3 regions of the Shinella sedimenti genome follow, and region 3 is predicted to be linked to each of the others. Evidence: predicted binding sites of a transcription regulator. Region 3 holds the regulator's gene; each other region holds the start of a gene.

Region 1 (9,805 bases), on a different contig from region 3:
CATAGGCTTCCTCCACCATCGCTTCGGTAATGACGACGGGCTTGCCGGGCGCGTGACCGACAGCCAGGCTTTCAAGAACCGTCAGCGCACGGCGTGCATCCCCGCCGGACCGGCCGGCAATGCGACGTAGTTGTTCGGGCGGGAGATCGACAGCGACGCCGTTTGCGGCGAGGTGTTGCAGGCCACGCCGCACGACCTCTTCCATTTCCTCGATCGTCAGCGGCTCCAGCTTGAGAATGGTGGAGCGGGAGATGAGAGCGGGTGTCAGCGTATGATAAGGATTGCCCGTCGTCGCACCGATGAAGTCTGCAACGCCCTCCTCACATAGCGCAAGCAGATGATCCTGTTGCGTGGCGCTGAAGCGATGCACCTCATCCGCGAAAAGCAAGGTCGGGCGCATGCGCGCCTCGTCGGCGATCTTGCGGATATCGGCGACATTGTTGTGCGCGGCATGCAGCGGGCGGAAGTTCTTGCCGAGCATGTTGCCGATGGCGCGTGCGATGGATGTCTTGCCCAGGCCCGGCGGTCCGTAGAGGATGATGCTGCCGAGCCGTCCGGCCGCAATGCGCCGGCGCAGCATGGTACCCTCGCCTATCACCTTCTGCTGACCAATGACGTCATCCAGCGTCGACGGACGCATTTCCGCGGCCAGCGGCATGGAGCCCGTGCGCGGCGCCGCGTCGAAAAGATCGGACATGGGACCTCCCGTCGAAAACCAGTGCAGGCGGCGGGCGTGACGGAAAACACGCCTGCCCGGCCGATGACTGTCGTCTATCGAGCGCGGCAGGCGGGGTCAAAGGCATTATTCGGCTTTCCGGCCGGCGGGCGACGTGTTTCCGGCGTCCGTCGTCAAGCGACCGCGTGGTAGCGTCCATCCTGATATAGTAGCGAACGGCCCGTGCCGAGGCGGATAGCCAGCACGGTGCCGATGACGATAACGTGGCTGTGCCGCTCGATGGCCTCTTCGACGACACAGTCAATCGCCGCAACGGCATCGACCAGCAGCGGTGCGCCGCTGACGGCCGTTGTCCACTCGGCGCCGCGATAACGGGCCGGCCCGCGCAGGCCGCCGCGGCCGGCGAACTGGTTGGCGATCTCCTCATGGGCCGCCCCGACGATGTTAATCCCGAAATGACCGTAGCGCTCGACCACGGGCCATGTGGAGGACGAACGGTTGAGAGAGACCAGCATTCGCGCGGGCTCGACGGACAGGGCGGTCGCGGAGGTCACGGTGGCTCCTGTGCGCGTTTCCCCCTCGCCCGCCGTGATGATGCTCACGCCGCCGCCAAGCGTGCGCAGGGCCGCCTTCAGGCTGTCCGCATCCGTTGGCTGGTTGAGCAATGCCGTGTTTTCGGCGTTGAAAAGAATGTTTTCGACATGCGCGTTCATCGTTCCCGCTCCGGCAGAGACTTCGAATGGTGAAAGGCATAGCAAACCCGGCAGGGCATCAGCAGGCACGTCTTTCTTAATTTGACTATTTTTATAGAAAATATGCACTCTGTGCGTCTGCCTCTATGCGCCCTGTTTTGTGTCAGGCAACACGATTGCGGGTCGCGTCCATCGAAAATTCCGTCTGTCATGCTACGTTGGGGAAGCGCCCGACATGCCGGAGCCAACTATGAGTTTACAGAACCGCGTCACACCCTTTGGCGAGATCGTCGCCATTGCGCAACGAGGCCTTTTCACGGGCAATCGCGGCATCATCCACGACCCCGCTACCCGTACTTTGTTGAAGAGGCGCTGGACGAGCAAGGCCTGGATCATCTGCGACTGCGATTTCAAGAACGTCCGCCGCGACGTGATGAGCACGCGCAGCTGGACGGAGCTTTTCTTCCTGGACGAAGCCGTTGCCCTTGCCGCGGGGCATCGGCCCTGCTTCTTCTGCCGCCGGCCACAGGCCGAACAGTTCCGCGCCTGCTATCCGGCAGAACAACCCTCGGCCCGGGAAATCGATGCTCAACTCCATGCCGAACGTCTGGAAAACGGGCAGAAGCGCCGGCATCCCATGGAGGGTCCGCCGTCCGCCCTGCCGGACGGTTCCGTTGTCGCGGCCGGCACGGACGCCTACACAATGCGCCGCGGTCACGCCCATCGCTGGACCGTTGAAGGGTATGCGCCTCCGCGAGGCCTCGATCATGCCGACGGCCTGCTGACACCGCCCTCGACGGTCATGGCGCTGCGTGCTGGTTACCGTCCAGTCTTCCACCCGTCCATCGACACCGTGCTCCCGTAAGAGGGCTGTCATTCGGCCCGAACGACATCGACGCCGATGAGTTGACGCTCGGCGAGAGCCGACGCCGCCGCATAGGCCTGCGTCACGATCTGCGGCACGAGGTCGATATCCGGCAGACTGCCAAGGCCCAGCGGCCCCATGGCGAAAAGACCTTCGAAACGATCCTCGCCATTCACCACGCGGCCGCTGGCATCGACAAAGACGCCGAGGTCGAGTTCGTCCCGCTGCGCGACGCCGGTGGAGAACAAAGCCCTGAACAGCGACGAATCCAGATCCGCCGACCGAATGCGACAATCGATCGTCACGTCGGCGGCAAGAACCTGTAGGCCTCCGGCCGTCGACAGGAGCACCCCGTTTGTCGCGATGCGCTCGACCTTGCCCTTTCGGACGGTAATCGCGCCGCTGGCGATCGCCTCACGCAGACGTGCATACTGGGCGGGCGGCAGACGGTTTCGATGGCTGTCATAGATCGGCTTGACGTGCCGCTTGAAGCGTCGGCGCTCATCCGGCGTCAATCCTCTCCAGAGATCGCCTGCCCGTTGACGGAAATCGTTCATGATCCCCTGCCAGCCGGATCCGTCCACGGCCGCGCGGTTGGCCGCTTCGCGCAGCGAGCGGAAAGCCCCGCGCAACGTGTTTGGGAAAGGCCTGTCCGACACCACAGTGCCGACGGCAGCCGCGGTATGCGGTTGGGGCAGGAAACCGGACGCGGAAATGAGCGTCACATGCGCCGCGCCGCCGGACGCCAACAGGCGAAGCGCGCGATCGACCGCATGAACCCCGCCGCCAATGACGATCGCCTCTGCGGTTGCTCCCTGCGCAGCCGTGTCCTCGCGCCCGTCGCGCAGGCCATAACCTGTCGCCAGGAACACCGCATCGAAGCGCGCGCGCTCCCCGCCGGAGAAGACATTCAATCCGCCTTGCGCGTGCCGCTCGACGGCGGCCACGCTCTCCGCGCTGACCTGCATGATGACGTCGGTGCGCCCGCGCAGCGCCTCGGCGAAGCGCTGATAGACATACGCACTGAAAATTTCACGGGGAACGAACGCATGGTCGACCGCGCCAGCGGCGCCTGTCTGACCACCCGCATCCCAGCGACCGTCCGTTTCCAGCCAGGCCCGAAAATCATCGCGCAGGATCGGATCGATGGAGAGATCCCGTACCCGGCTGTTCAGCAGCGGCGATGCCGCATGGGCGATGCCTTCGCCGCCATCGATCCTTGGATAGGGATCGTGCAGTACGAGGTGGAACGGCCTGTCGAACGTCTTCAGCAAGGCAATTGCGGTCATCATGCCGGTAAAGCCGCGACCGACCACGGCGATGCGGGCAAGGGCTCCGGTCTCTCGCGATTGCTGGGCGAAATGGCTTGGAACAAGCGTCATCTGTCGGCTCCTCTCCTGTGTTGCATCAGGCGGTATTCCAGGGCTCGCCCCACGCGGGACGAGCGGTGACTCTGCATTTCCCTACTAAAACAATAGAATTTAGATGAGATTGCAAGCCCCTTTTTCGCGGTCTCGCAATCCTCAGAAGCGCAGGCTGATCCCGGCACGCCGCAGCAACCAGTAGAAAAGTCCGGTCGCGGCGATCCCAAGTGCCACGGCCCAGCCGAAACCCGAATCACCGTGGCTGAATGGCAAGCCGGCCGTGTTCATGCCGAAGACGCCCACGACAAGCGTGCCGGGCAGAAGAAGCGCGCTCATGATCGCCATCGCACGAAGGCTGCGGTTGGACTCATCGGCAAGCTCGGCCGCCATTTCCTCCTGAAGCAGTCGGGCGCGATCATTGACGGTGACAATTTCGCGATCCAGCCTTTCGAGACGCAGGGAAAGCCTGCGCAGCACGGCATGAGCGGTTTCCGACAGCATCCAGCCTTCGCGGTCCTCCTCATCGAAGAGCGCCACCATGCCGGCGACGGGCCGATGCAGGGAGACCGCAAGACGGCGGACCTCCTTCAGGCTGCGCCGTTCGTCGCTCAGCCGTTCGGTGACGATACGATCCTCAATGGTATCGAGCAGGCCCGAGGCCTCCTTGAGCCGAAGATTGGTGTTCTTGCAGAAGGCGGCGACAATGCCTTCGAACAGTTCGTAGGCCGTGGCGGGCGCAAATCCCTCGGAGAACGAGCGGCGCACCCTATCCACCGCGGCGAGCGGATGACGCCTCGCCGTGACGAGAAGCCGGTCGGTCAGCGCGAAATGCAGCCGTCCGACGACAGTCGTCACGCGTCCCATGTCCTGTTCCAGGTCGACCACGACGCCGTGGGTGGTGCCCGCCTCATGGCCCAGCACCAGGCTCTCGTCGTGCCCGTCGAGGACGGCACGTGCGGCGATGGGAAGGGCACAGCGCCCGGTCAGCCAACCGTGCATGCGCTGATCGACGAGATCGACATGCAGCCAGACCCACCCGCTGCCATCGGCCAGTGCCGTATCGAGATCCTGCGGCGCGATCGGCCGCACGCGGCCGCCGCCTTCTCCACGCCATGCGCCGACGAGCCCGGGCGCATGTCCGCTTTCACTCTCATTCAGAAGGGCCAGGGACATGACCGCGCGTCAGAAAACCTCGGGAACGTACATTTCGTCCGGCGGCTCGCGGCGGATGTAGTCGTCGTGCCGCACGCGCTCGGGCAAGTCGACAGCGGCCTTCGGCACATCCTCGTAGGGCACCTGCGCAAGAAGGTGGGCAATGCAGTTCAGGCGCGCCCTCTTCTTGTCGACGGCCTCGACGATCCACCAGGGTGCCTCGGGAATGTGCGTACGTTCCAGCATCTCTTCCTTGGCCTTGGTGTAGTCCTCCCAGTGAACGCGGCTTTCCAGGTCCATCGGAGACAGCTTCCATTGCTTCAGCGGATCATGGATACGCATGCGGAAGCGGAATTCCTGCTCGTCGTCGGTGATCGAGAACCAGTATTTGATAAGGATGATGCCGGAGCGGACGAGCATGCGCTCGAATTCCGGCACCGACCGGAAGAATTCCTCCAGTTCGTCGGGCGTGCAGAAGCCCATGACGCGCTCGACACCGGCGCGATTATACCAGGAGCGGTCGAACAGCACCATTTCGCCGGCCGTCGGAAGATGCGGCACGTATCGCTGGAAGTACCACTGATTGCGCTCGCGCTCGGTCGGTGCAGGCAGCGCGACAACGCGGCAGACGCGGGGGTTAAGCCGCTGGGTGACGCGTTTGATGGCGCCGCCCTTGCCGGCGGAATCACGGCCTTCAAACAGCACGACCACCTTGAGCTTCTGGTGCTGAACCCAATCCTGAAGCTTGACAAGCTCGTGCTGAAGGCGAAACAGCTCGCGGAAATAGATGCGGCGCTCCAGCGTCTGCGCAGGCGCCTCGGACATGCCCTCAGAGATGAGGTCGTCCAATCGGTCCTCCTCGATCTGCATTTCCAGCTCCTCGTCGAAGCTGTCGGCAATTTCCGCCTTGATGCGGTTCAGATGATTATCGTTGAACATGACCGGTATCCGCCAATGGAAGCTGCGCCCGGAAGCGGCCGCCGCCGGGGTCAGTGAGGCGCGTGCGGGCCGGGAGGCCAGCATCGGCGCGGCTTAGAGATAGGAAGGCTTCATGAAGGTATTGTGACGGCAGCCACGTGCATGCCGTCGCGCCTCAGTCGATCCGGCATTCCCCCGCCGTGACCGTTTGCGAGGCAGGCCGAGCCAGTGCCGCTGCGACCCGCTCGGCCACGAAGACTGCATGCTCCGTCACCTGGGGAAGGCCCATCAGTTCCCCGAACGTGCCGCGGGCAAGCGGTCCGGCGACGTGGATATCTCCGACGTTGACGCCGTCCTCGCCGATTGCGCGGCTTTCGGCATCGACCGCTATGCCGAGACCGACGCTGTCGACCTTCAGAACGCCGGCCTCGGCAAGTCCGGCAAGAAAGGGCTGGCTGGACAGGATGCTGCCATGCCCCGGCCCTGTTGCCAGCACGACGGCATCGTAGCGCCCTTTAAAGGGCAGACCGCCGCGGCGCGGGCGAAAAGTGACCGCGATCGTGTCGTCCGGTTCGCGGACGACCGAAACAAGCGATGCCGCATGAAAGCCGAGACCACCAGTCGAAAGACGCTGCTCGATGGCCGCCTCGACCTGTGGGGCGATGCGGAAGCGGTGGACATCCCAGTAGGGCCGCAGAAAGCGCACCAGCCGTCTTCGCTCGGCAACCGGCAAGGCGCGCCAGATGTCGCCACCTTGAGCCCGCAGCGGATCGAAGACCGCATGCCATGTCACGCCGTGCGCCTCCGCAACCGCGATCGTACGACGAACCCGCCGCAACAAAGCACGCGCCGTGCGGCTCGGCGGATCGACGAACTCGCCGAACGGCTCCTGCGGGAGCAGATTGTGGCCGCGCGAGCGCAACCCGCGCCGGGAAACAGCGGTAATAATGCCGGAATGGCCGGCCGCGTCGAGCGCCGCGATGATGTCGGCCGCCGTCAATCCCGTTCCCACGATAAGCACACGGTCGCGCGGACGGATCGCCGCGAGCGCCGATGGGCGCGTGGCGTCCGCGACGTAACGAGGGTGCCCGGCAAGCGCCCGCTCGATGGCAGCCGGCGCCTGCGGCCCCGGATGGCTTGTCGCCAGGACGAGGTGGTCGGCCACGAGGCTGGTGCCATCCTCCGCCTCGATCCGCCATGCCTTGCCTGCCGGCTCGATTGCGACGACGCGCGCCCTGTGATGTTCGACAGCGCCCGCCGCCAGAAGCGGCTGAAGGTGGGCTGCAACGTAACGCCCAAAGGTCGAGCGGCGCGCGAAGACGTGCCCATCGGGCGTCGTCGCTTCCGCATCGTCATCGAGCGCGCCTGTCTCGAGCAGCCAATCCTGAAAATGTTCTCCCTGGCTCGGAATGAGCGACATGCGCGACGCCGGCACATTGATGCGATGGACCGGTTCGGCCGTGTCATAGGCAAGTCCGCCGCCGAGCGTGGCACGCGGCTCGTAGACGACGATCCGGACAGCCGCTGCACCTACAAGACCGTCGAGATGATAGGCCAAGGCCGCCCCGGTGAAGCCACCGCCGATGATGGCGAAGACAGGCGGGGCCAGTCCTTTGTGCTGGAAAGGCACGGTCATGCTCACCCCGCGATCTTCACGGCCGGGATCACCTCGGCTTCGCGCTGTTTCAACGCCTCGATATCCCTGTAGCTCTCCGCCGGGTGGGACTTCGGCAGATATGGCCCCTCCCTGAAGAGCTTCTCCCGCAGCGTTCCCGGCTTGTAGGCCGTGGGATAGGCGCCGCGCTTCTGCAGTTCTGGCACGATATGACCGACGACATCCTCGAAACTGTCCGGTGTGACGGCATAGGCGATGTTGAAGCCATCGACATCGGTATCCGCCACCCATTCCTGCAGGATATCGGCGATGCGCTCCGGCGATCCGACAAAGACCGGCCCCATGCCACCGATGCCGCCGAACTGTGCCAACTCGTCGATGGTCCACGACTTGTCGCCGCCGGCAATGTGCTCGACGAAGGAGTGGATGGCGTTGGTCTCGATCCTCTCCACCACGTCGGTCGGCGCATACTGCCCGAAATCGATGCCGCTCCAGCCCGACATGAAGGTCAGCGAGCCATCATAGGACACGTAGCCGCGGTAGTCCTCGAATTTCTTCTGCGCCTTCTCTTCCGTTTCGTCCGTAATGATGGTGACGAGCGTGTAGATATAGACCTTCTTCGGATCGCGGCCGGCGTCGGCAATCCGCTGGCGAATGTCGGTGACATAGGCCTTGAGCACGGCCTTGGTCGGCGCGGCCACGAAGATGCACTCGGCGTGCGCGGCGGCGAAAGCCTTGCCGGGGCCGGACGCACCGGCCTGATACAGCACCGGCGTGCGCTGCGGCGACGGCTCCGTCAAACCGTAGCCCGGCACTTCGAAATACTTGCCCTTGTGAGCGATCTCGTGAACCTTTTCGGGATGGGTGAAGATGCGATTTTGGCTATCGCGCACAACGGCGCCCTCTTCCCAGGACCCTTCGAGGAGTTTGTAGAGCACTTCGAGATATTCGGCGGCGACTTCGTACCGGTTGTCATGCCGGCGAAGACCGCCCTGCCCCACATTCTTCGCCCCGCTCTCCAGATAGGAGGTGACGATATTCCAGCCCACGCGGCCCTTTGTGTGGTGATCCGCCGTCGCAAGCCGCCGCGCGAAGGTATAGGGGTGTTCGAAGGACGTCGACGCGGTGATGCCTATACCCAGATGCTTCGTGGCAAGCGCGATCGGCGCTGCCAGCTGGAGGGGATCGTTCACGGGAATCTGCGCGGCCTGGTGGATGGCATGGTAATTCGAACCCTTGTAGACATCGTAGTAACCGACGACGTCGGCGATGAAGATGCCATCGAAGACGCCGCGCTCCAGCGTGCGGGCAAGGTCCTGCCAGTAGTCCAGGTCCTTGTACTTCGAGGACTTGTCGCGCGGATGCGCCCACAGGCCCGGTGACTGGTGGCCCACGCAGTTCATGTCGAAGGCGTTGAAGCGAATGTGGCGTGCCATTTGTGTCTCCAGCGGTGGGGAATGCCGAGTGGCTTCCAGTTCTGGCTGAGAATAATGCTCCGGCTTATTAAATACAGAAATTCCATATTTTATATGGATTAATTATGGAAATCGCTTTTCAACGGAACCCTCGGGGTGCCAGATACACCGATGGGGGCTCGGTCGATAAAAAAAGGCCGCAATCCCGAGAGATTGCGGCCAGGCGACCACCCCCACCACGAGGTTGATTTCACAGCGCTCCGTTTCTCGGCGGAATGACGTCGTTGAGATGATAGTTGCCCACAACGTGGTACTTCCAGCGCACCGGATCATGCAGCGTGTGTGTACGGGCATTGCGCCAATGGCGTTCGAGGTTGAGGCCGCGCTTCGTCGCGGATGTGCCGGAAAGCTCGAAAAGCACGTTCGTTGCGTCGATGACCAGCTCCGTCGTCAGCACCTTGGCAGCGGCGACAGCGAGCGTTGCGGCGACCGCATTGTCCGCGTTGAGGCTCACCTGCGCCTGGTCGATCTTCCGCCCGGCCCGCTCCACCGTCGCCTCGGCCGCCTCAATACGGATCGCCAGATCGCCGATGCGTGCAATGGTCAGCGGATCATCTGCGGCGCGCTCGACGCGCGAATCCATCCAGGGACGTGCCTTGTCGCGCACATAGCCGATAAGTTCCTTGAAGGCGGCGCGGGCAATGCCGAGATCGACGCCGGCGTGGATGATCTGGCCGACCGACCCGATCGTACCCGGCCGTTCAAAGCCCTTCTGATGCGGCACGACGGCATCGGCGGGAACATAGACGTCGCGCAGGATCGTCGTACCGCTTCCCGTGGTGCGTTGACCGAAACCGTCCCAGTCATCGACGATCTCGATGCCGTCGGTCTCACGCGGCACGAAGCACATCGTCAGCCGCTCCTGGTCGTCCACGGCGAAGGCCGTTACCCAGTGGGCGAACTGCACACCCGTCGAATAGAACTTCCGCCCGTTGATGCGAAAGCCCGCCCCGTCAGGCGTAATGCGCGTGTTGTAGTCCCCGACCGTTTTCGTACCGACTTCCGAAAGGGCATTGCCGAAACGGTCGCCGGCAAGGGCGCGGCCGAA
Region 2 (9,805 bases), on a different contig from region 3:
GAATTGAAGAGCCGCCCGCTCGATCCGCATCCGCTGTTTGCCAGCTTCATCGAAGCGGCCCTGGAACAGAGCCGCCTCGTTTGAGGTAGGATTTCAAAAAAAGCCCGGCATTTCTGCCGGGCTTTTTGTTATTCTGCTGCTTGCGGCAGCGGGCAGGCACCATCATTACAATCCCCTCCGGCGAGCGTGCGCTGGCCGAGTGCGACCGTCAGCACGGCACCGACGCAGGCGGCGATGGACACCCAGAAGCCGTTTTGCGGGCCGAACGTATCGACAGCCCAGCCGGCCACGAAGGCACCCAGCGCCATGCCGATGCCGATACCCGTTGTGACCCATGTGACACCTTCCGTCAGCATGGCCGCCGGCACGCGGCGCTCGACCAGCCCGAAGGCGGTTATGAAGGTCGGCGAAATCGCGATGCCGCTTATGAACAACGCGATTGCCAGCACCGGCACCGTACCGGCAAAGGGCAGCGGCAGGGCGGTGAGGCCGAGCACTGTCACGGCAATCATCATCTGCTTTTGCAGCGGCATGGACGGGTTGATCGCGCCGAGCAGGAGGCCGACGATGAAGGAACCGACGCCATAGACGCCGATGACGAGGCTTGCGGCGTTGGGCTGCCCGAGATCCTTGGTGATCGCCACCGCACTGACCTCGGCCGTGGCGAAGGTGGCGCCGACAAAGACGAGCGCGAGCGTGATGATCTGTACCGCCGGCAGGCGGATCGCCGACGTCTGCGGGCTGCCGCCACTTGCCGTGCGGATCGCAGGCTCCGTCGCGCGTTGCAGGACGAAGGCGAGGGTGCCGAGCGCGAGGCACACGGTGCTGACCAGCATGCCGGCTTCCGGAAAGAGCGCAACGGCGAGACCGACCGACAGCGAGGCGCCGGCGATATAGACCAGTTCATCGGCCGCCGATTCGAAGGCGAAAGCGGTGTTCATCTCCGGCCGGTCGCGGAAAAGCCCGGTCCAGCGCGCGCGCAGCATGGCCGGCATGCTGGGCATGGTTGCAGCGAAAAATGCGGAGGCGAAGAGCGTCCAGACCGGCCAGCCCTGGTTGGTGGCTGCAATCAGCGTCAGGAAGGCGAGCACGGAGATGGCCGTTGCGGGCGTGAGTACCGCAGACTGTCCGTAGCGATCGACAAGCCGGGAGACTTGCGGGGCGATCAGCGCATTGGTGAGCGCGAAGGTGGCCGACACGGCGCCGGCAAGCCAATATTCGCCATGCGCCTGCGACAGCATGGCGACGATGCCGATCGGCGCCATGGCGATGGGAAGACGCGCGAAAAAGCCTGCGGCGGAAAAACCTTTGGTGCCGGGCACGCTGAAAATTTCTTTGTAGGGGTTGGCCATGGCCTGCTCCTGCCTATTGATGATTATTGCCTACATACGAGGCGTATGTGAATGGGTAATTGCATACGTAGCGTATGTCAAATAAAATACGAGGCGTATGTGGAAGGGAGATGCCATGCGCAAGCCGCGCGAGGAAATGATCGCGGAAACACGGGCAAAGCTCATCGCCGCCGGCCGCCACGCCTTCGGGACGGTCGGCTATGCGGGCGCGTCCATGGATGACTTTACGGCGGCGGCGGGCCTGACACGGGGCGCGCTGTACCACCATTTCGGCGATAAGAAGGGGCTTCTCCAGGCTGTCATCCGGCAGATCGACGCGGAGATGACGGCGCGCCTCAACCGCATCTCCGCCGCCGCGCCGAACCGCTGGCAAGGCTTCGTGGACGAATGCGTCGCCTATATCGAAATGGCGCTGGAGCCGGAAATCCAGCGCATCATGTTCCGCGACGGTCCGGCGGTGCTGGGCGACATCTCGCAGTGGCCGACCAGCAACGGCTGCATTGCCGCGCTCAGTTCCAGCATCGAGCAATTGAAGGCCGATGGCCTCATGGTGGGGATCGATACGGAAGCGGCGGCGCGGCTGATCAATGGCGCAAGCAGTCACGCCGCCCTTTGGATCGCCAATTCGCAGACGCCCGAGGAGACGTCGCGGCAAGCCGTCGACGCGTTCAGAACGGTGCTGGATGGACTGCGCGCCGGCAAGGGGTGACCCCGCTCAAGGGCTTGCGGGCGCTTCCTCCAGTTCGCAGGCAGTGGTGCCGATGGTCATGGTGTTGCCGCGCCAGTCGATGGAACCGCCAAGCCAGGCGCGCAGCCAGATGGCCGGCAGCATGACGTCGCGAACGATCATGGCCGGCACCGACCAGCGCGACAGGCGCCAGCCCTTGGCGAAGGCGAGCGCGAGTTCTGGCAGGTAAATGCCCGCAAGCACCAGCAGCATCGCAGAGGGCAGGGTGCCGTAGCCCAGCGCCACGGCGATCAGGGCGAGAGAGAGCGGTGGTAGGACGCCGAGCAGGATTTCCGGTGCGAAAAAGCCGGGGAAGGTGACGCGGCGCAGGCGTGACCAGCGGCACTGGCGCGACCAGATGTCGTGGCCCGTGCGGCGGCCGAGCGGCTGTTCGAAAGGCGAGGACACCAGATGCACCTTGAGGCCGAGGCGGTTGACCAGCTTGGTGGAGGCAGCGTCCTCGGCGATCTCTGCATTGAGCGCGTGGATGCCGCCATTGGCATCCAGCATCGGCTTGTACCACAGCATGCTCTTGCCCTGCGCAAAGCCCAGCCCAAGCGCTTCGCCGGCATATTGCCAGCGGGCCTGCTGGGTGTTGAGGAAGGTGCATTCCACCTCCGCCCAGAAGCCATCCGGCCGCGAGCCGAGCGGCGTCGAGCAGACAAGGCCCGAATCGCTACGCCACCCGCCCATCAGGTGCTGCACGTAATCCTCCGGCATGAGCACGTTGGAATCGGCAAGAATCACCCAGTCGTGCCGCGCCGCCTGCCAGCCCTTCACGCAGTTGTTGAGTTTGGGATTGGCGCTGATGCGGTCGTCGCCGATGAGGATGCGCGCGGCAACGGCCGGGTAATCCGCTGCCGTCTTCTCGATTTCGGCAATGACCGGGTCATTGCCGTGGGCGACGCAGAAGAGGAGCTCGTAATTCGGCCAGTTCAGGCGAAAGGCGCGCGACAGCGTCTCGGACGTGAAGTTCTCGATGCCGCGAACGGGAATGACGATGGAGACGGACGGTTTCTTGCGCAGGTCCGGTGGTGGGAAGCCTGTCGCCTTGAGCCGCCTGCCGGCGATGAGAATGCTGGCAAGATTGGTCGCAACGAGGGCGCCCGAGGCAAGGGCGAAGGCCTGAGCCATGTCCATTCACGCAAACTCCTGTGAGCGCCGCATCTGGCGGACGCCGGGTTGGTTACGCGTGAAGAAACATCACTGTCACATGACACGGGAATGACGGTACTATCTCCCGGCCGTCATCGCGCGGCATTCATGGCCCGTGTGACCACGCTTGCGCGCGATAATCTTGTAATGCATGGCGGCGAAACACCTATGCGGGTTGTTGTAAATGTGGTTGATTGTCGTTTGCTCGGGATACCGGAGTGCGCTGCATGCGATCTGAAAAATACGTGATCGGGCTGGATTTGGTCCGATTCTTCGCAGCGTCGGCGGTCCTAGTTTTTCATCTGGTTTATATGATCGGCATACCTTCCGGAGATTCTTACAAGATTTCCGGCGGAATCGTTGCTTATCCGGAGATCGGGGGCATTCCGAGCTACGGCTGGATCGGGGTGCAGATTTTTTTCGTTCTGTCCGGCTTCGTCATATTGTTAAGCGCGGAGAACGTCACCGGCAGGCGGTTTCTGCACGGTCGTGTTTTGCGGCTCGTACCTGCCGCGTGGATTTGCGCGACGATATCTCTGTTCTGTCTTCTGATCTCTGACAACGATTCAGTGAGCGAATATATTATAAAGTGGGCAAAGAGCGTCTTATTCTCTCCAGCTGGCCCATATATTGACCATGTCTACTGGACGTTGGGGGTGGAGATCGCGTTCTACGCTATCGTACTGCTCTTCATTTCTGCCGGTAAAACACTCTGGTTATCGCCATTCATGCTGATTGTTGCCGTGGTGAGCGCGGTTTTCAATTTTGGAGACCTAGTGTTTGAACTTCTTCCCGCGCCGGACCGGTTCTCGGAGCTCACCATGCTGCGGTACGGTGTCTTTTTCGCTATCGGAGTCGGCCTCCATAGATGGTGGCGGCTGGGGCTGGACAAGCTGGTCTATGCGTTGATCAGTGTCGGAATTTTGGGGTCTATCGCCCAAATTACCTGGAATATGAGATCCTACGACGAGGTAATCGTTCCTCAGCGACTATTCTGGCTGTTGTCCTTCTGGCTGGGAATACTGGCGTTAATGTTCGCAAGTGTGCTTTATAACAAGGCGCTTGTTTCTCGCTTGGGAAAACACGCCCACGTGATTCGAAGCCTTGGGCTGATTACCTATCCACTCTATCTGGTTCACCAGACGGTTGGGGCGATTCTGATCGCAGCGTTCGTCGGCATGGGGCTAGGGCGATATCCAGCTCTTCTGATCGCTGTTTCCATTGTTTTGCTTCTTGCATGGTTGATCGTCAGGTTCGAGGCAACGCTGAGAGCGACGATGGAGCCACCTTTTGCAAGGGTATTGGCTCGGCTGCCGTTTCCTGGGGAAGCAAGAAGCTGAGCGTCGTCTTTCTCCCGCACGTCGATCAGCTCGCGCCGTTTCCGAAAGCGAAAAGGTCGGCGTCGGTATCGCCGTGGCCGCTGATGGCAGAGGAGACGATTTCGGCGGCTATCTGGCTGAAGGTGATGCCGTTGCCGCCGAAGCCCATGACGGCGAAGACCCGGTCGAGACCGGGCACGGCGCCGATGAGCGGCAGACCCGTGCGGGTGGTGCCGAAGGGGGCGGCCCAGACGAATTCGGGATCGGGCAGGGCCGTGCCGAGCATGGCTTCTGCCTTACGGCGAATGACCTTGGCCTTGCTTGCGAGCTTTTGGGGCGATGCGTAGGCGGTTTCGCTCTCCTCGTCCTCGCCGCCGACGATCAGGCGACCGTCGCGTGAACTGCGAAGATAGAGATAGGGGTCGGCACCTTCCCACACGATGCAGTCCTTCAGCCAGCCGGGCGCGTCCGTGCCGGGTGGGGTGGCGAGCGCCCAGGTGGACACGACGGAATGGTCCTCCTGAGCGAGCGATTTGAGAAATTCGTAGCCCGAACAGAAGACGATGTGGCCGGCAGACAGGATCTTGCCCTCCGCCGCCGCGAGAAAGACGCCGTCGCCGGTGGCGCGCAGGTCGGTTATTTCGAGCGGGCTTACCAGCTCCGCACCGCGTGCGACCGCGGCGCGCAGAATGCCCGCGGCCATCTGGGCCGGGTTTGCGGATGCGGAGATATCGCTGAGGATAGCGCCGGTACGGTCGAGCCCGAATTGCTGGCCGAGCGCGGCGGCGTCGACGAAATCGGCTTCGATGCCTGCGACGTGCCGCGCCTCCACCTCGCTGCGCAGCGCGCGGCTGCCATATTCGTCGCCCGCCAGGAACAGCGTCTTCTTGCGCTCGAAGGCGCAGGAAATGCCGAGATCGGTGACGATGCGCGTCAATTGCTCGACGGCGCGGGCCGACCGGCGCCAGGCACGATTGGCCTTCTCCACGCCGATCATGCCGGCAAGCTTGTGCAGGGGGATGTCGATCTCGTGCTGGATCATGGCCGTGCTGGCAAGCGTGCTGCCGCGAACGGGTGTGCGGCGATCCACGACCAGAACCGAACGCCTCCCGTCCGTGAGCGCATGTGCGGCGAGGGCACCGGAAATGCCGGCGCCGACGACGATCACGTCATACTCGCTCTTCGAAGGGGTGTGTGCGGCGCGAATGCCGATGCGCGGCGTGTCGGCCCAGAGCGGCCGGGATTCGTGCAACTGGCGCTGTTGGGTAATGTCGCGGGAACTGGAAATGACTGGCTCCGATGCTGAAATGCGCGGTTGCAATGTCGGTGCGGCGGAAAAGTTCCCGATGCGGCGCCGCGCTTGTGCCGGCGCTTGCATTGCGGGCCGAAAGCATGCAAAGCACGGGGCGCCTGAAACACGACCGGATTATCTGCCCATGACCGTGAGTTCGAGAACGCCCCGCCCGATCGACCATCTGGTGCTGCCGGTGTCCGACCTCGCAATTGCCCGCGAAAGACTGACGGCGCTGGGATTTACCGTCGCCCAGGATGCGCGCCATCCTTTCGGCACCGAAAACTGTTGCGTGTTCCTGTCGGACGGCAGCTATCTGGAACCGCTCGGCATTGCCAATCGCGAGGAATGCGAAGAAGCGGCGCGCGAGGGCAATGCCTTCGTCGCGCGCGATCAGGCTTTCCGCTTCCGCCGCGGGCTGGATGGCTTTTCCGGCATTGCCATGGCGACCAGCGACGCGCGCGACGACGACCGGCGCTACTCCGCGGCCGGCCTTTCCGGCGGCGCTATGCTGGAATTCTCCCGCGAAATGGTTCTGCCCGACGGGACGTCCGCGACCGGCAGCTTCCGGCTGGCTTTCGCGGCCGATCTGCGCAGCCCCGACTTCCTCTTCTTCGCCTCGCAGCGCATCCTGCCGCTGCCCGCCGACCGCAAGGCGCTCGAGGCGCACGCGAACGGCGTAACCGCGCTTTCCGAGGTGGTGCTGTCCGAACAGAATCCCACGGATTTCCAGTATCTGGTGCAGGAAGCTGCCGATGAGCGTGAGATCGAGGCCATGTCCTTCGGCATGTCGGTCTCGACACCGCGCGGCCGCATTACCGTGCTCAACGATGCCGGGCTGGAAGGGTTTTACGGGATCACGCCCGAAGCCGGCACGGACCGTGGGCTGAAGGGCCGGGCGGTCGTCTTCACGGTTGCCAGCCTGTCGGACTGCCGCCAACTGCTGATCGAGCGGGGCGTCGTCTTTACGGAGCGCGATGGCCGGCTCATGTTGCCGCCGGCGCCGGGCCAGGGTGCTCTCTTCGTCTTTGGAGAATGACATGAAAACGAATTCCACCGTCGTCGTCGGCGAAGGCGCCAAGAAGGTTACCTTCGCGCAGGACAAGCGCTTCTCGCTGATTGCCGGCCCCTGCCAGATGGAAAGCCGCGACCACGCCTACATGATCGCCGGAACGCTCGTCGAACTGACCGACAAGCTGGGCATCGGTCTCGTCTACAAGTCGTCCTTCGACAAGGCCAACCGCACCTCGATTTCCGGCAAGCGCGGCATCGGGCTGGACAGCGCCATGGAAATCTTCGCCGACCTGAAGAAGGATTTCGGCTTTCCCGTACTGACCGACATTCACACGGAAGAGCAGTGTGCGGTTGTCGCCGAGACGGTCGATATCCTGCAGATTCCGGCCTTCCTGTCGCGCCAGACCGACCTTCTGGTCGCCGCCGCGAAGACCGGGCGCACGATCAATGTCAAGAAGGGCCAGTTTCTTGCACCCTGGGACATGAAGAACGTACTCGCGAAGTTCACCGAGAGCGGCAATCCGAACGTGCTTCTGTGCGAGCGCGGCGCCTCCTTCGGCTACAACACGCTCGTTTCCGACATGCGCTCGCTGCCGATCATGGCCTCGCTTGGCGCGCCCGTCGTCTTTGACGCAACCCATTCGGTGCAGCAGCCGGGCGGGCAGGGCGGCTCCTCCGGCGGCCAGCGCGAATTCGTCGAGACCTTGGCGCGGGCAGCGCTTGCCGTCGGTGTCGCCGGCCTGTTCGTAGAGACGCATGAAGACCCCGACAACGCGCCGTCCGACGGCCCGAACATGGTTTACCTGAAGGACATGCCGCGGCTTCTTGAAAAGCTTCTGGCCTTCGACGACATCGCCAAGGCGTAAGCGCCATCAAACGGATGACACGAAGATGTGCCATCCGTTCTTCCGGCGCAGAGCGCCATTGTAATTTCCGCATGGTCGATTAAAAGTGGATTTTAATCGATTAATAAACCCGAACCAGGACGATATCATGACTGCTATCATCGACATCATCGGCCGCGAGATCCTCGACAGCCGCGGCAATCCCACCGTTGAAGTGGACGTCTATCTCGAGGATGGCAGTTTCGGCCGCGCCGCGGTCCCGTCGGGCGCCTCGACGGGCGCGCATGAAGCCGTCGAACTGCGCGATGGCGGCACCCGCTACCTCGGCAAGGGCGTGGAAAACGCCGTCGCCGCCGTGAACGGTGAAATCTTCGAAGCCATCGGCGGCCTCGACGCCGAAGACCAGATCGCCGTCGACCAGACGATGATCGAACTGGACGGCACGCCGAACAAGGCGCGCCTCGGCGCCAATGCCATCCTCGGCGTTTCGCTGGCCGTCGCCAAGGCTGCCGCCGAAGCCGCAAACCTTCCGCTTTACCGCTATGTCGGTGGCCCGAACGCCCGCATCCTGCCGGTGCCGATGATGAACATCATCAATGGCGGCGCGCATGCCGACAACCCGATCGACTTTCAGGAGTTCATGATCGTTCCCGTCGGCGCCGACAACATTCGCGATGCCGTGCGCATGGGTTCGGAAGTGTTCCACACGCTGAAGAAGCAGCTCGCCGCCGACGGCCACAACACCAATGTCGGTGACGAAGGCGGCTTTGCGCCGGGCCTTGCATCGGCGCCCGCCGCGCTCGACTTCATCATGAAGTCGATCGAGAAGGCCGGCTACCGTCCGGGCGAGGACATGTATATCGCGCTCGACTGCGCCTCGACGGAATTCTTCAAGGACGGCAAGTACGTGCTGGAAGGCGAGGGCCGCACGCTGGAGCCCGGCGCCATGGCCGATTACCTTGCAGAACTGGCCGCCAAGTACCCGATCTTCTCGATCGAGGACGGCATGGCAGAAGACGACTGGGACGGCTGGAAGGCGCTGACCGACAAGATCGGCAAGTCGGTGCAGCTCGTTGGCGACGACCTGTTCGTCACCAACTCGGCCCGCCTGCGCGACGGCATTAAGATGGGCGTCGCCAACTCGATCCTCGTCAAGGTCAACCAGATCGGTTCGCTCTCCGAAACGCTCGATGCCGTCGAGACCGCACACAAGGCGAGCTATACGGCCGTCATGTCGCACCGCTCGGGCGAGACGGAAGATTCCACCATCGCCGATCTCGCGGTCGCCACCAACTGCGGCCAGATCAAGACCGGCTCGCTGGCCCGCTCCGACCGTACCGCCAAGTACAACCAGCTCATCCGCATCGAGGAGCAGCTGGGTGCGGCGGCGAAATATGCCGGCCGCAGCATCCTGCGCGGCTGAGCCGGGCAGGACAGTTTTTCCAGAATAATGAAACCCGCATCGCAAGATGCGGGTTTTTTCTTGGCCCATCCGTCATGGTCAATGGTCGGTTAACCGCTTCCCGATAGTGTCTGGCTGTACTGCGTATCGGGGCACCTGCATGTGGACCAAGCATCATAAGAAGCGGAAATTCGGCCGGCTGGCTCTGCCGGTGATTACGGTCGCTTTCCTTTCCTATTTCGGTTATCATTCCGTCCATGGCGACTTCGGTCTGCGCGGAATGGAGGATTTCGAGCGGCAACGAATGGAACGGCAGGCGCGTCTGGACGTGCTCGTGCGGCAGCGCCAGATCCTGGAAAAAGAAGTGGCCCTGATGAGCGACGGCTCGCTCGAGCGTGACATGCTCGACGAGAAGGCGCGCTCCTACCTCAACATGTCGCGTGCCGACGAGATCGTGATTTTCCACTGAGAAATGCGATTAACAGAAATCTGGTTAATCGTAAAAATTCCTTACTTATCAGTAGCTTGTAAGGAATATAAGCCATGCAATTATGGCATTGCTGACGCGGCCTTTCTCCCCTATGTTTTCGGCAAAAGGCAAACATAGGGAGGATCGAATGGCTCCGCGTAAGACCGCGTCCACGTCCAGCCGCAAAACGACGGCAAAGCCTGCACGGAACGACTCAATCGGTTCCAATAG
Region 3 (9,805 bases):
CGTTCTGGCTGCCAAGGGTGTTCCGCTTGCGGCCGATCCGGCGCCGTACATGCTGACATCCGCCGACGATCTCAACCGCATGACGCAGGCGAGCAGCACCTTCCTGTCGATCCTCGTCATCATCGCGGCCCTTGCCGGCGCCTTCCTCTCCTATCGCGCCATTGCGCCGAAGTTCCGCGCTCGCAACCGCGTGGAGGGTGTGATGCTGGTCAGCCTCATCGCGGCGTCCTCCATCGCGATCCTGACGACGGTCGGCATTGTGGCCTCCATGGCGACGGAAGCCATCCACTTCTTCAACATGGTTCCGGCCTGGGAATTCTTCTTCGGAACGACCTGGGATCCGCGCTTCGCCGCAGCGGGCGCCACGGCGTCGGCCGGTCAGTTCGGCCTGATCCCGTTGCTTGCAGGCACGCTCTATATCGGCTTCGTCGCCATGCTGGTCGCCGTGCCGGTCGGTCTCTTCGCCGCCATCTACATGTCGGAGTACGCCTCGCGGACCGTGCGTTCCATCGCCAAGCCGCTGCTCGAAGTGCTCGCGGGCATCCCGACCATCGTCTACGGCTTCTTCGCCCTTATCACCGTCGGCCCGTTCCTGCGCGATATCTCCGCACAGCTGAACGGCCTCGTCACGGGCAACTATGCGAGCTTCATCCAGGCGCAGAGCGTTCTGACGGCCGGCATCGTCATGGGCATCATGCTCATCCCCTACGTCTCCTCGCTATCGGACGACATCATCACCGCAGTGCCGCGCGCCCTGCGTGACGGTTCGCTCGGTCTCGGTGCCACCCGCTCGGAAACCATCAAGCGGGTCATCATGCCGGCCGCACTGCCGGGCGTTGTCGGTGCACTGCTGATGACTGCCTCGCGCGCTATCGGCGAAACCATGATCGTGGTGCTCGCGGCCGGTGTCGCCGCCCGCATGCAGCTCAATCCGTTCGAGCCGATGACAACGGTGACGGTCAAGATCGTCAACCAGCTGACTGGGGACCTCGAATTCACCTCGCCGCAGACGCTGGTGGCCTTCGCGCTCGGCATCACGCTGTTCGCGATCACGCTTTGCCTGAACATCTACGCCCTCTACATCGTGCGCAAATACCGGGAGCAGTACGAATGAGCCAGGTCTCCACCAGCCCCTCCATGGCTGCCGTCGGCGCCTCCGCCAAGCCCGAACGCCGCGATATCGGCCTGCGTGGCCGCTATGCCGCCGAACGCCGCTTCCGCTTCTACGGAATGGCAGCAATCGCCTTCGGCCTCCTGTTCCTCTTCCTCCTGCTGTTTTCGGTCGTCTCCAAAGGCTACACCGCATTCCAGCAGACGATGATCACGATCCCGGTCGAGTTCTCGCAGCAGATCATCGACAAGAACAACGAGCGCGCCACCAATCCGCAGAAGCTCGTGACCGCGAACTACCCCGTCGTGGCGCGCAACGCGCTCGCCAAGGTGCTCGGCGTCAGCGAAGACGACCGCGCCGGCTTGAAAGCCGTCAACGGCATGATTTCCGACAGCGTGCGGGTGCAGCTGCGCAATCTCGTGACGGCCGATCCGTCGATCATCGGCACGACGCAGAACGTCACCTTCCTGGCGCACGGCGATCTCGACTCCGCCTTCAAGGGGCAGATCGATCTCGGCGTGCCCGAAACGAACCGAAAGGTCTCCGACAAGCAGGTCGGCTGGATGAACCAGCTTGCCGAAAGCGGCGCCCTTTCCAAGCACTTCAACACCGGACTCTTCACCAACGGCGCATCGAGCCGTCCGGAGGCCGCAGGCGTGGGCGTCGCCCTCATCGGTTCGCTCTACATGATGCTGATCGTGCTGGTGCTGTCGCTGCCGATCGGCGTGGCCGCCTCGATTTATCTCGAAGAGTTTGCCCCGAAGAACCGCTTCACGGATCTCATCGAGGTCAACATCAACAACCTCGCCGCCGTACCTTCCATCGTCTACGGTCTGCTCGGTCTCGCCGTCTTCATCAACTTTGCCGGCTTTCCGCGCTCGGCGGCGCTGGTCGGCGGTCTGGTGCTGACCCTCATGACGCTGCCGACGATCATCATCGCGACCCGCGCCGCGCTGAAAGCCGTGCCGCCTTCGATCCGTGCAGCAGCACTCGGGCTCGGTGCCTCCAAGATGCAGACCGTGTTCCATCACGTCCTGCCGCTCGCCATGCCGGGCATCCTGACCGGCACGATCATCGGCCTTGCCCATGCGCTCGGCGAAACCGCGCCGCTGCTCCTCATCGGCATGGTCGCTTTCGTCGCCGACGTCCCGGCAACGCCGATGGACCCGGCAACGGCTCTTCCGGTGCAGATCTACATGTGGGCGAACGAGGCCGAACGCGCCTTCGTGGAGCGCACGTCGGGAGCCATCATCGTGCTCCTCATCTTCCTCATCCTCATGAATGTCGGTGCGATCCTCCTGCGCCGCCGTTTCGAACGACGCTGGTAGAAGGACCGGTCATATGAACATGATGTCAGAAGCAGCAGTCGAGAAAGCCCTGGACAGACAAATGAACGACATTTCCTACAAGATGATCGGCAAGGACGTTTCGGTCTATTACGGCGAGAAGCGCGCCCTCTACGACGTGAACCTCAACGTCCGCGAAAACACCGTTACCGCGCTCATCGGCCCTTCGGGTTGCGGCAAGTCGACGTTCCTGCGCACGCTCAACCGCATGAACGACACGATCGACGGCTGCCGCGTGACCGGCCGCATCACGCTCGACAGCGACGATATCTATGATCCGAACATCGACGTCGTGGAACTGCGCGCCCGCGTCGGCATGGTGTTCCAGAAGCCGAACCCGTTTCCTAAGTCGATCTACGAGAACGTTGCCTATGGTCCGCGCATCCATGGCCTCGCCAAGGCGAAGGCCGACATGGACGCCATTGTCGAGCAGAGCCTGCAGAAGGCCGGCCTGTGGAACGAGGTGAAGGATCGCCTGCACGAAGGCGGCACGGGCCTCTCCGGTGGTCAGCAGCAGCGCCTGTGCATCGCCCGCGCCGTCGCCGTCAGCCCGGAAGTCATCCTGATGGACGAGCCCTGCTCGGCGCTCGACCCGATCGCCACCGCCAAGGTCGAGGAACTGATCCACGAGCTGCGCACCAATTTCACGATCGTCATCGTGACGCACTCCATGCAGCAGGCGGCCCGCGTGTCGCAGCGCACCGCCATGTTCCACCTCGGCAACCTCGTCGAGGAGAACGACACCGACAAGATGTTCACCAACCCGGATGACCAGCGCACGCAGGACTACATCATGGGCCGCTTCGGCTGACGTTTTCGTCGCCTTAGCCCCTGAAACCCGCGTGTATTAAGGACAGAACGATGTCATCGACCCATATTGTCTCGATTTACGACGAAGAACTGAAATATCTCTCCCGCCGCATTTCCGAAATGGGCGGCACGGCCGAGCAGATGGTGGCGGATTCGGTCCGCGCCCTTGTTTCCGCCGATGCGGCGCTGGCCCAGAAGGTCATTTCCGAGGACGTGATCCTCGACAATGCCGAACGCCAGATCAACGAGAAGGCGATCGTCACCATCGCCAAGCGCCAGCCGATGGCGGCGGACCTGCGCGAAATCATGGGCACGATCCGCATTGCCGCGGAGCTGGAGCGCGTCGGCGATCTCGGCAAGAACACTGCCAAGCGCGTGATTGCCGTGCAGAGCTCGGGCATGCCGCGCAAGCTTGCCCGCGGTCTCGAGCATCTGGCCGAACTGGCGCTGATGCAGCTCAAGGAAGTACTCGATGTCTTCGCCACCCGTTCGGTGGACAAGGCCAAGGCCATCCGTGAGCGCGACGACGAGATCGATGCGATCTACACCTCGCTGTTCCGCGAACTCCTGACCTACATGATGGAAGACCCGCGCAACATCACGCCCTGCACCCATCTCCTGTTCTGCGCCAAGAACATCGAGCGCATCGGCGACCATGCGACCAACATTGCCGAAACCATTTATTACATGGCGACCGGCTCCCAGCCCGAGGGCGAGCGCCCGAAGGACGACACCTCGACATCCGTCGTCACGGCCGATGTCTCCGAAGCTTCCGAGTAAACTGGATAGGGTTCTCTACATGGTGCCCAGAATAGCCGTCGTGGAAGATGAGGAGGCGCTGAGCGTCCTCCTGCGTTACAATCTCGAGGCGGAAGGTTTCGAGGTGGATACGATCCTGTCCGGCGACGAGGCGGAGATGCGCTTGCAGGAGCGCATGCCCGATCTTCTCATCCTTGACTGGATGCTGCCTGGTGTTTCCGGCATCGAGCTGTGCCGGCGCCTGCGCCAGCGGCCGGAAACTGAGCGCCTGCCGATCATCATGCTGACGGCGCGCGGCGAGGAGAGCGAACGCGTGCGTGGCCTGGCCACGGGTGCGGATGACTATGTGGTCAAGCCCTTCTCCACGCCGGAACTCGTCGCCCGTGTGCGGGCAATGCTGCGCCGTGCCAAGCCGGAAGTCGTGTCCACGGTGCTGCGCTGCGGGGATATCGAACTCGATCGCGAGACGCATCGCGTTCATCGCCGCACGCGTGAAGTGCGCCTCGGCCCGACGGAGTTCCGCCTCCTGGAATTCCTGATGACCTCGCCCGGCCGCGTCTTCTCACGCTCGCAGCTTCTCGACGGTGTCTGGGGGCATGACATTTATGTCGACGAGCGCACGGTCGACGTGCATGTCGGCCGTCTGCGCAAGGCGCTCAACTTCGCCAACATGCAGGATGTCATCCGCACGGTCCGCGGCGCCGGCTATTCGCTGGAAACCTGAGCGAACGCAATTCCTCCCGAGGACGGAAATGGGCCCTTCGGGGCCTGTTTGCGTCTCGGCGTGCCACTTGCCGCACAAACGAAAACGGAGCCTTCCGGCCCCGTTTCTATTCTTCTGTCGCTAATGTCACCGCGCGCGGCGGCGCTCGGCCGAAGGCTGGTAGGCGAGGCGTTGGTGATAGGTGCAGTACGGCGAGTTGTCAGGGGATTCGCAGCCGCAGAAATGGAAGTCGTCGTTCAGCGGATCGCCGATCGGCCACTTGCAGGTGCGCTCGGTGAGCTGCGTCAGTTCCAGCTTGCGCGACATCGGTACCACGACGTTCTTGCCGCTGATGACGACGGGCAGGTTCTCGGTCTCTACGTCGAAATCGGTGTCGACTTCGTCCTTGGTGAGCGCATTGCCCACCGGCCGGCTGACCGGGCGGGGGGCGTTGGCCGGGCGCGCTGCGAAGTTCGAGGGGCGCGGGGTGGTCGCCGCCGGGCGCTTCGGACGGGCCGAAGCCGGCGTGCCGCCAGCCTTGGCGCGGCCCGGTAGGTTAAGCCGGTGCACCTTGCCGATGACGGCGTTGCGGCTCACGCCGCCGAGCTGCGCAGCGATCTGGCTGGCGCTGAGGCCCTCGCTCCAGAGCTTCTTGAGTTTCTCGACCCGCTCGTCTGTCCAGTTCATGCTCTCGTCTCCGTTCGGCGCTCGCTATGCGGGAATCCCTCATCGCGCCACGAACGAATTCGCAGCCTGAGCGCCCTAACTCTGGTGGTGACTAGTTCCGCCGCATGCAGTCTAGTAATTGGCCCTTAACCTAGAGTCCGGGGGACTCTGTGACAAGAGTCGGGGGAATCGGGGCGAATCGATTTCGGAGTTTTCCCCAACTTGCTGGTAGGGTGTGACTCGATAGCGACACTGTCCATGGATGCCGTGAATCCTCACCCTGCGGGAGGTTCAGTGCGATTTGGAGCTATGCATTTTATTGACATCACGACATGAAATGCAGATAGTGCAGCATGCCGCCGCAAGGCGGCTTTTGATTTTTCTGGCAATCGGAAAGTCAAGCCCCTGAATTTCTTTTCCGCATCCCTTTTGGAGGATACGCGCCATGGCCGATGCCGCGCCGCTCTATGAAACCTATATGCGTGCGCCGCTCCGGTTCACGCACGGGGAGGGCGTCTGGCTGGTCGACGAGAAGGGCGACCGATATCTCGATTTCGCCGCCGGCGTGGCCGTCAGCTCGCTTGGGCATGGTCATCCCCATCTCGTTTCCGCGCTGAAGGAGCAGGCCGACAAGGTCTGGCACCTCTCCAACCTCTATGAGGTTCCGGGTCAGGAAAGCCTCGGCCGGCGGCTGACGGACGCAACCTTCGCGGAAAAGGTGTTCTTCACCAATTCGGGTGCGGAAGCGCTGGAATGCGCGATCAAGACCGCGCGCCGCTACCATTTCGCCAAGGGGCATCCCGGCAAATACCACATCATCACCTTCGAAGGCGCGTTTCATGGCCGCACGATCGCGACCATCGCCGCGGGCGGACAGGAAAAGTACATCGAGGGCTTCGGCCCCAAGGCGGCGGGCTTCCTGAAGGTTCCCTTCGGCGATATCGCCGCCGTAAAGGACGCGATCACCGAGGAAACCGCCGCAATCCTGATCGAGCCCGTTCAGGGCGAGGGCGGCCTCAGGCCGGTGCCGAAGGAGTTCATGCAGGAGCTGCGCCAGCTCTGCGACGAATACGGCCTGCTGCTCATCCTCGATGAGGTGCAGACGGGCGTTGGCCGCACGGGCCGCTTCTTCGCCTATGAGCATTCCGGCGTTGCGCCCGATATCATGGCAATCGCCAAGGGCATTGGCGGCGGTTTCCCGCTCGGTGCGTGCCTTGCGACGGCCGAAGCGGCATCCGGCATGGTGGCCGGCACGCACGGCTCCACCTATGGCGGCAATCCGCTCGCCATGGCCGTCGGCAATGCCGTGCTCGACGTGGTGCTTGCCGATGGCTTCCTGGAGCATGTGCGTGATGTCGCGCTGGTGTTCCGTCAGGGCCTCGCGGCGCTGCAGGATCGCTTCCCTGACATCATCGAGGACGTGCGCGGCGAGGGCCTGATGCTCGGCATCAAGGCGCGGATTCCTGTCGCCGATCTGCTGAAGGCCGTGCGCGCTGAAAAGCTGCTTGCCGTACCGGCGGGCGACAATGTGCTGCGCCTTCTGCCGCCGCTGATCACCACGGCGGAAGATGCACGCGAAGGGCTTGCCCGCATTGAGCGGGCCGCCGAGAAGCTGAGCGCCGCCAAGGCTGCCTGAGCGCACAAGGGACTGGGACAGGATACATCATGGCCAAGCATTTTCTCGATCTTTCCGCCGTTTCGGAAAGCGATCTCCGCGTCATCATGGACGATGCGCATGCGCGAAAGGCCGCCAACAAGGCCGGCACCGAAACCAAGCCTTTGGCCGGCAAGATGCTTGCCATGATCTTCGAGAAACCCTCCACCCGCACGCGCGTTTCGTTCGACGTCGGCATGCGCCAGCTCGGCGGTGAGACGCTGTTCCTGTCGGGCACGGAAATGCAGCTCGGCCGCGCCGAAACGATCGGCGACACGGCCAAAGTCCTGTCGCGCTATGTCGACGCCATCATGATCCGCACGACGGATCATGCACGCCTGCTGGAACTGGCGGAGCACGCCACGGTGCCGGTCATCAATGCGCTGACGGATCTCACGCATCCCTGCCAGATCATGGCCGATGTCATGACCTTCGAGGAGCATCGCGGTTCGAGCAAGGGCAAGACCTTCACCTGGACGGGCGATGGCAACAACGTGCTGCACTCCTTCGTGGAGGGCTCGGCCCGCTTCGGCTACACCATGAAGATGGCCGTGCCGATGGGCTCCGAGCCGGATGACAAGATCCTCAACTGGGCGCGCGACAACGGCGGCAACATCCTGCTCGGGCACGATGCCGAGGCGATGGTCGACGGTGCCGATCTTGTTGTCACCGACACCTGGGTTTCGATGAACCAGGAGCATCGCGCCCGCGGCCACAACATCTTCCAGCCCTATCAGGTCAATCCGCAGCTCATGGCGCGTGCCGGCAAGGATGCGCTCTTCATGCACTGCCTGCCCGCCCATCGCGGCGAGGAAGTCACCGACGAGGTTATCGACGGCCCGCAGTCGGTGGTTTTCGATGAGGCCGAAAACCGCCTGCACGCACAGAAGTCCATCCTCGCCTGGTGCTTCGGAGCCGTTTGAGGCCGTCTTGAAAAACGGCGCTGGCGGCACGATCTAGGGCCTATCGCAGAGGCGTCGCAAGGCGCTTTCACTGGCGCATGCCCGCCTGGTATGGAATGATCCCGGCCGGCAAATGCGCAATCACGATAGAGTGCTGCCCCAAGCGGCCGGGCCTGGCGCCCGCCGGTATCGCGGCGCGTGAAGGAGTAGAATGATGATGGCGGAAACCGCCCTGAAACTCGGTGAACCCGGCTATGCCGGCGATGACCACGTCCTGCCGTTCCAGGTCGAGGGCCTGGATGTGCGCGGCCGCGCCGTGCAGCTCGGCCCGATGCTGGATACCATTCTCGGCCGGCATGATTATCCCGCACCCGTGGCCCGCCTGCTGGCGGAAGCCATCGCGCTGACCGTGCTTCTCGGAACCTCGCTGAAATTCGAAGGCAAGCTGATCGTGCAGACCAAGGGCGATGGCCCGGTCGACCTGCTCGTCGCGGATTTCTCCGCGCCGCAGGATGTGCGCGCCTATGCGCGCTTCGATCAGGCCGCGCTCGATGCCGCCATCGCTGCCGGCGCGACCGAGCCGCATGAGCTGCTCGGCAAGGGCATCCTTGCCTTCACCATCGATCAGGGCGCGCATATGCAGCGCTACCAGGGCATCGTTCCGCTCGACGGCCATACGCTGGAAGAGATCGCCGGCGTCTATTTCCGCCAGTCGGAGCAGATCCCGACCAAGGTGCGCCTTGGCGTCGCCGAGCTGTACGACCGTGATGCCGATGGCAAGGCGCGTCATCGCTGGCGTGCCGGCGGCATGGTCGCGCAGTTCCTGCCGCAATCACCCGAGCGCATGCGCCAGGCCGATCTTCCCGGCGGTGACGGCGACGACGCCGGCCACAGGATCGATGAAGATGATCATTGGGCCGAGGCCAAGGCCATGGTCGAAACAATCGATGCCGATGAGCTGACGGATCCGACTGTCGGCACCGAACGGCTGCTGTTTCGCCTGTTCCACGAGCGCGGCGTGCGGGTCTACCCGCCGCAGCAGGTCTTCGACCGCTGCTCGTGCTCGCGCGAAAAGCTGAAGGGTGTGCTGGCGGCGCTCAGCGCCGAAGAGATCGCCCATACAGCGGACGAACAAGGCGAGATCGCTGTCACCTGCGAGTTCTGCTCGACCACCTACCGCTTCGAAGCAGCGGAAGTCCTGCCGCACTAAGGTCAGCGGCTGCCCCTCATCCGCCTGCCGGAACCTTCGCCCTGCTTGCGGGGAGAAGGTTCCGGATGAGGGGCTTCCAGCCCGCCCTTAATTCAGCGTGCGCGCCTGTCCCGGCGTGTCGAGCGAAAAGGCCGGAATGGCGACGTCGAAGGCTTCCCCGTTTTCCGCTTCCATGCGGTAGCGGCCGAACATGATGCCGGACGGCGTTTCCAGCGGGCAGCCGGATGAATATTCATAGGTGTCGCCGGGCCTGAGCACCGGCTGTTCGCCGATCACGCCCGGGCCGTTCACCTCGTCCACCTGTCCGTTCTGGTCGGTGATGTGCCAATAGCGCGTCACCAGACGCACGGCGATGTCGGAGTGGTTGGAAATGACGACCCGGTATCCCCAGACATAGCGGCTGTCGTCGGGATCGGACTGATCGGCCAGATAATATGGCTCGACGGTCACTTCGATGTCGCGGGTCAGCGCACGATACATGGGCAAGCCTTGAACTTAACAACCCCTGCTATTCTACACGAATACGGTTTCGTCAAGGAGAAGCGCAAAGGGCACCGGCCTTGCAGCCGGTGCCCTCTTTCATTTTTCAATCCTGCCGGGATCAGGCTTGGACCTTGGAAAGCGCGCGGGCGAAATCCTCGATC

Evidence for each region. The regulator PhoB, encoded in region 3, activates phosphate uptake and scavenging genes when phosphate is short. The targets are predictions, from matches to a motif close to TGTCATNNANCTGTCAT.
Region 1: a site for PhoB is predicted at 5,801-5,817, ahead of ppk2 (polyphosphate kinase 2). Genes of this name have one in related genera too.
Region 2: a site for PhoB is predicted at 3,293-3,309, ahead of MKI86_RS00085 (ceramide glucosyltransferase). Genes of this name have one in related genera too.

The regions. Positions count from the first base shown of each region.
Region 1 covers NZ_JAKVIN010000005.1:77,974-87,778, forward strand. Annotated here, with positions in the region: gene MKI86_RS12710 (replication-associated recombination protein A) at 1-697, opposite strand, end outside; gene MKI86_RS12715 (flavin reductase family protein) at 850-1,389, opposite strand; gene MKI86_RS12720 (hypothetical protein) at 1,619-2,233, shown strand; gene MKI86_RS12725 (FAD/NAD(P)-binding protein) at 2,242-3,615, opposite strand; gene MKI86_RS12730 (CorA family divalent cation transporter) at 3,757-4,770, opposite strand; gene ppk2 (polyphosphate kinase 2) at 4,780-5,688, opposite strand; gene MKI86_RS12740 (FAD/NAD(P)-binding protein) at 5,843-7,303, opposite strand; gene MKI86_RS12745 (LLM class flavin-dependent oxidoreductase) at 7,306-8,718, opposite strand; gene MKI86_RS12750 (SfnB family sulfur acquisition oxidoreductase) at 8,948-9,805, opposite strand, start outside.
Region 2 covers NZ_JAKVIN010000001.1:14,975-24,779, forward strand. Annotated here, with positions in the region: gene pyrG (CTP synthase) at 1-84, shown strand, start outside; gene MKI86_RS00075 (MFS transporter) at 129-1,352, opposite strand; gene MKI86_RS00080 (TetR/AcrR family transcriptional regulator) at 1,468-2,061, shown strand; gene MKI86_RS00085 (ceramide glucosyltransferase) at 2,068-3,219, opposite strand; gene MKI86_RS00090 (acyltransferase family protein) at 3,462-4,574, shown strand; gene MKI86_RS00095 (NAD(P)/FAD-dependent oxidoreductase) at 4,600-5,805, opposite strand; gene MKI86_RS00100 (VOC family protein) at 5,990-6,883, shown strand; gene kdsA (3-deoxy-8-phosphooctulonate synthase) at 6,885-7,724, shown strand; gene eno (phosphopyruvate hydratase) at 7,852-9,126, shown strand; gene MKI86_RS00115 (FtsB family cell division protein) at 9,266-9,574, shown strand; gene pdhA (pyruvate dehydrogenase (acetyl-transferring) E1 component subunit alpha) at 9,723-9,805, shown strand, end outside.
Region 3 covers NZ_JAKVIN010000003.1:324,597-334,401, forward strand. Annotated here, with positions in the region: gene pstC (phosphate ABC transporter permease subunit PstC) at 1-1,114, shown strand, start outside; gene pstA (phosphate ABC transporter permease PstA) at 1,111-2,439, shown strand; gene pstB (phosphate ABC transporter ATP-binding protein PstB) at 2,453-3,268, shown strand; gene phoU (phosphate signaling complex protein PhoU) at 3,319-4,047, shown strand; gene phoB (phosphate regulon transcriptional regulator PhoB) at 4,067-4,750, shown strand; gene MKI86_RS08990 (GcrA family cell cycle regulator) at 4,877-5,416, opposite strand; gene MKI86_RS08995 (aspartate aminotransferase family protein) at 5,841-7,031, shown strand; gene argF (ornithine carbamoyltransferase) at 7,061-7,972, shown strand; gene MKI86_RS09005 (Hsp33 family molecular chaperone) at 8,169-9,161, shown strand; gene apaG (Co2+/Mg2+ efflux facilitator ApaG/CorD) at 9,249-9,641, opposite strand; gene MKI86_RS09015 (O-succinylhomoserine sulfhydrylase) at 9,763-9,805, opposite strand, start outside.